DNA from 2 places in the Kitasatospora sp. NPDC022785 genome. Region 2 is predicted to be linked to the other one. Evidence: riboswitches for the same ligand, from Rfam matches in the RefSeq annotation. Region 2 holds a riboswitch; the other holds the start of a gene.
The links. A riboswitch is a leader RNA that binds a small molecule or an ion and turns the genes downstream of it on or off. The one in region 2 is predicted to bind glycine.
Positions count from the first base shown of each region.

Region 1: it holds a riboswitch for glycine, as region 2 does, so the genes downstream of both, gcvP (aminomethyl-transferring glycine dehydrogenase) here and gcvT (glycine cleavage system aminomethyltransferase GcvT) in region 2, are expected to answer to the same signal.

Region 1 is NZ_JBVHHB010000011.1:227,104-229,560, reverse strand. It holds gene ACZ3YO_RS20180 (PRC and DUF2382 domain-containing protein) at 1-527, opposite strand, end outside; glycine riboswitch at 751-854, shown strand; gene gcvP (aminomethyl-transferring glycine dehydrogenase) at 1,095-2,457, shown strand, end outside.
Region 2 is NZ_JBVHHB010000004.1:60,766-63,222, reverse strand. It holds gene gcvT (glycine cleavage system aminomethyltransferase GcvT) at 1-1,047, opposite strand, end outside; glycine riboswitch at 1,280-1,386, opposite strand; gene ACZ3YO_RS08145 (enhanced serine sensitivity protein SseB) at 1,536-2,339, shown strand.

The DNA.
Region 1 (2,457 bases), on a different contig from region 2:
GTGTCGGCCGAGTGGAAGGCGAGCGGCTTCGCGACGGGCGCGGCCGGTCCGGCGTTCGGGGCCGCCGGGGTGTCCGCGGGCGCCGGCGCCGTGTGCGTGGCCGCGGCCACCACGGTGCCGGCGGCCGCCCTCGGGGCCGCTGCCGGGACGGAGCCGAAGTCGTGGTCGGCCGGATCGGAGCCGGAGCCGTCGCCCGCCGACGGGCGTCCGTCCACCGGGGTATCCAGTCCGTAGTAGCGGTACAGCTGGAGCTCCTGGGCCGGCGACAGGTGCTGGCCGACGCCGAAGTCCGGCGACTCCTTCACCAGTGACTTGTCGTACGGCACCCGCAGCTCGTCGCCGGAGAACTCGCTCGTGGTCAGGGGGACGAAGGCGTCCCGGCCGAAGATGCCGGTCCGGACGGCCGCCCATTCGGGCTGTCCGGTGGCGTCGTCCAGGTACACCTCGTCGACCGTCCCGATCTTGTCTCCGTTGCGGTCGACCGCCTTGTGGCCGATGAGGTCCCGGGGGTCGATATCGGTCTGCACTCTTTCCTCCAGTGCGCTGCGCCTGCGGAACTCCCGAAGGCCGACGGCCGGGCCGCCCGTTCCATCCGCCACTTCACACCAAAAGCCATGAACCGGACGCCCGCGACCGGGGCAGGGCCGGACGGGCCCGGTGCTGCGCCGTCCGGGTCACGGGGCCGTCCCGGGATCGACCCGACGCACCCGTGATCGAAGGGCCTCCCGCTGGTACCCTGGGCGCGACCGCCGAGCCCGCTCGGGAGAGTCCCCGACAGCGAAAACCACTGGTCGGGGCGCCGAAGGAGCAACTCCTCCCCGGAATCTCTCAGGCATCCGTACCGTGTGGGATAGGTCACTCTGGAAAGCAGGGCAGGACTACCGGCGAGGGAGCCGGTGGCCACCACCCTCACCGACGGTGCAAGCCGGCGGCGCGCCCACGGCGTGCCGCGCGGGCGAAGCTCTCAGGTCCCGATGACAGAGGGGGAGGCCTGTTGGGTCCGCCCGTCCAGGCCCTTCCGCTGTTGTCCGCAGCGGCGGAGCCGTACGGCGTGCGTACCCCCGCCGGTCCGTGACCAGGAGGCCTCGACCACCATGAACGCCCAGCCGAACGAGGGACGCCCCACCGGCGCCCCGACCCTCACCGAGCTTGAGCTGGCCAGTCCCTTCGAGAACCGCCACATCGGCCCCGACGCCGCCGCGCAGGAGAAGATGCTGGCCCAGGTCGGCTACGGCTCGCTGGACGAGCTCGCCGCCACCGCCGTGCCCGAGGCGATCCGCTCCATCACCGGCCTGGACCTGCCCGCCGGCCGCAGCGAGGCGCAGGTCCTCGCAGAGCTGCGCGAGCTGGCAGGACGCAACCAGGTGCTCCAGCCGATGATCGGCCTGGGCTACTACGGCACCTTCACCCCGCCGGTGATCCTGCGCAACGTCCTGGAGAACCCGGCCTGGTACACCGCGTACACGCCGTACCAGCCGGAGATCTCGCAGGGCCGCCTGGAGGCGCTGCTCAACTTCCAGACCCTGGTCTCCGACCTGACCGGCCTGGCCACCTCCGGCTCCTCGCTGCTGGACGAGGGCACCGCGGCCGCCGAGGCGATGGCGCTGGCCCGCCGCGTCACCAAGGTCAAGGGCGGTGTCTTCCTGGTCGACGCCGAGACCCTGCCGCAGACCATCGCGGTGATCGAGACCCGTGCCGAGCCGACCGGTGTCGAGGTCGTCGTCGCCGACCTCTCCGCGGGCATCCCCGCCGAGATCGCCGAGCGCGGCGTCTTCGGTGTGCTGCTGCAGTACCCGGGCGCCACCGGTGTGGTCCGCGACCTCGCCCCCGTCATCGAGCAGGCCCACGGCCTCGGCGCGGTCGTCGCCGTCGCCGCCGACCTGCTGGCGCTCACCCTGCTGAAGTCCCCGGGCTCGCTCGGCGCCGACATCGCCTGCGGCACCTCGCAGCGCTTCGGTGTGCCGATGGGCTTCGGCGGCCCGCACGCCGGCTACCTCTCGGTGCGTGCCGAGTACGCCCGCTCGCTGCCCGGCCGCCTGGTCGGCGTCTCCGTCGACGCCGACGGCACCCGCGCCTACCGCCTGGCGCTGCAGACCCGTGAGCAGCACATCCGCCGCGAGAAGGCCACCAGCAACATCTGCACCGCCCAGGTGCTGCTCGCCGTGATGGCCTCGATGTACGCCGTCTACCACGGCCCGGACGGCCTGGCCGACATCGCCCGCCGCACCCACCGCTACGCCGCCGCCCTCGCCGAGGGCCTGCGGGCCGGCGGCGTCGAGCTGCTCCACGGCGAGTTCTTCGACACCGTCACCGCCGTCGTCCCCGGCCGCGCCGCCGCGGTCGCCGAGGCCGCGCGCGCCCACGGCATCAACGTCCACCAGGACGGCGAGGACCGGATCTCGGTCTCCACCGACGAGACCACCACCCGCGAGCACCTGGCGGGCGTCTGGGCCGCGT
Region 2 (2,457 bases):
GGTGGTGCCGGGGGTGGCGTGCGCCGCGTCCACGTAGGCGATCGCGATCGGCTTGCCCAGGGTGGGGGAGGGCGCGCCGGAGGTGATGCGGCCGATCGGGGCGCCGTCGGCGGAGACCACGGTGTACTCGGCGCGCGGCACCCGCTTGCCCTCGGAGACCAGGCCGACGAGCACCCGCGGCGGGTTGGCCTCGGCCTCGGCGGCGGCCTTCTCCAGCGCCTTGCGGCCGACGAACGCGCCCTCGTTGGTGGTCTTGTCGAAGCGGACCACCCGGCCGAGGCCGGCGTCGAACGGGGTCAGGTCGGTGGAGAGCTCGTGCCCGTACAGCGGCATGCCGGCCTCCAGGCGCAGCGTGTCGCGGCAGGACAGGCCGCAGGGGACGAGCCCGCGGTCGGAGCCGGCCTCGGTCAGCGCCTGCCAGATCTGCTCGGCGTCGCCCGGGTTGCAGAAGATCTCGAAGCCGTCCTCGCCGGTGTAGCCGGTGCGGGCGAGCAGCACGTCGCGGCCGGCCACCTGGGCCGGGAGGATCGCGTAGTACTTCAGGCCGGGCAGGTCGGCGTCGGTGGTGGCGGTGAGGATCGCGGTGGCCTCCGGGCCCTGGACGGCGATCAGCGCGTAGGTGTCGCGGTCGTCGGTGACGACGGCGCCGTAGCCCTTGGCGCGGGCGATCAGCTCGTCGAGGACCAGCTGGGCGTTGGAGGCGTTGGCGACGACCAGGAAGGCGTCCTCGCGCAGGCGGTAGACGATCAGGTCGTCCAGGATGCCGCCGTCCTCGGCGCAGATCATGGTGTAGCGGGCGCGCAGGACGCCCAGCGCGGAGACGAACCCGACCAGCGCGTGGTCCAGCATCTCGCCGGCCTGCGGGCCGGTGATGGTGATCTCGCCCATGTGGGAGAGGTCGAAGAGACCGGCCTTGGTGCGGACGGCGAGGTGCTCCTCGCGCTCGCTGCCGTATCGCAGCGGCATGTCCCAGCCGGCGAAGTCGGTCATGGTCGCGCCGAGGGCGCGGTGCAGCGCGTCGAGCGCGGTGAGGCGGAGGGACGACATGGCCTGGAACTCCTCGGTCTGGGCACTCAGGGGTGCGCACGCCGGACCGGTCCCGCTCGGTGAGGGACCTGGCCTGCGCGCGGGCATGCGGCGGCTGGGTCTCCCCATCTGTCGTCGTACCTGAGAGCTTCACCGCACGCGGGCCCGCAGCTCTTACAGCTAACAGGACAGCATGGCGGCTTGCACCGTGGGTGGGCGCGCGACCGGGCCGTGCGCCGCTTTCCAGATGTGCCTAATCCGTGCGGTAGGGGTGCCTGAGAGATTCCGGGGAGGACTTGCTCCTTCGGCGCCGGCTCGGCCGCCTGTCGGCGGCACTCCGGACTCTCCCGCGCGGGTTCGAGCGGCCGGTATGGAGTTAGGGGGCGGCCCGTGCGAGAACGCGGAGCCGCGCACATCATGGCACGTCCGGCGCCCGTGCGGGAGAGGGGCCCCGGACGGCCCGCTAGGCTGCACGCGTCGACGAGCCAGTGAGGCGGTACAAGGGGCGCATGGGGTACCCGGTGGAGCAGCAGCAGGGGTGGGGCGGCGCGGAGCCGGCGCCGCCCGGCGGTGGATGGCCGGCCAACGAGCTGGAGCAGGTGCTCACCGCCGCGCTCGGTGATCCGGGCGCGACCCCGCGGGTGTTCGAGGTGCTGGCCCGCAGCCGCGTGTGGATCCCGCTGCCGGTCGGCGCCGATCCGCAGGGGCAGGCGCTGGACCTGCCCACCGTCGAGCTGGCCGGCGACCCGTACGTGCCGGTCTTCTCCTCGCAGGAGGTGTTCCTCCAGCAGGCGCCGGGGATGGCGTTCGCCGTCGCGCCGGTCTGGGAGTTCGCCCGCGGGCTGCCGCTGGGCGTGGGCATCGCGGTGAATCCGGAGGCCCCGGTCGGCATCCCGGTGCCGCCGCAGGGCGTGGCCGAGCTGCGGCGCGGGCCGCGCGAGGACCGCTGGGAGGCCGCGGGGGGCCCGGACGCGCCGTCCGGCGGCCGGGTGGCGCTGCGCGAGCCGGTGCCGGGCGAGGACCCGGAGGCCTTCCTGGCCGCCTGCCGGAACGAACTGTCGGCGCTGCCCGGTGTGGTGACCGCGCGGCGGGCGCTGGCCAGTGTCGAGGGCGAGCCCACCGTGATGTTCGTCGGCGTCCAGCTGGACCAGCTGGCCCCGGCCGAACCGGCCGCCGTGAACGAGGCGCTCGGCCGGGCGCTGGGAACCGCGCCGCTGCCCGGTGGCGTCCACCTCGTGCTGCTCGACCTCGCGGAGGACCCCGTGGTCGAGTGGTTGCTCAACCGGGTCCAGCCGTTCTACACACGGATGTGACCCGCCGCGAAAGCGACGTGCCCCTCCCCGCCCGCCGTCGGGCAGCCCGCCATCGGGCCGGAGGGGCTCACGGCAGGCACGTCGGCGTGGCGGTGGTCGGTGGCGCCCCATAGGGTGC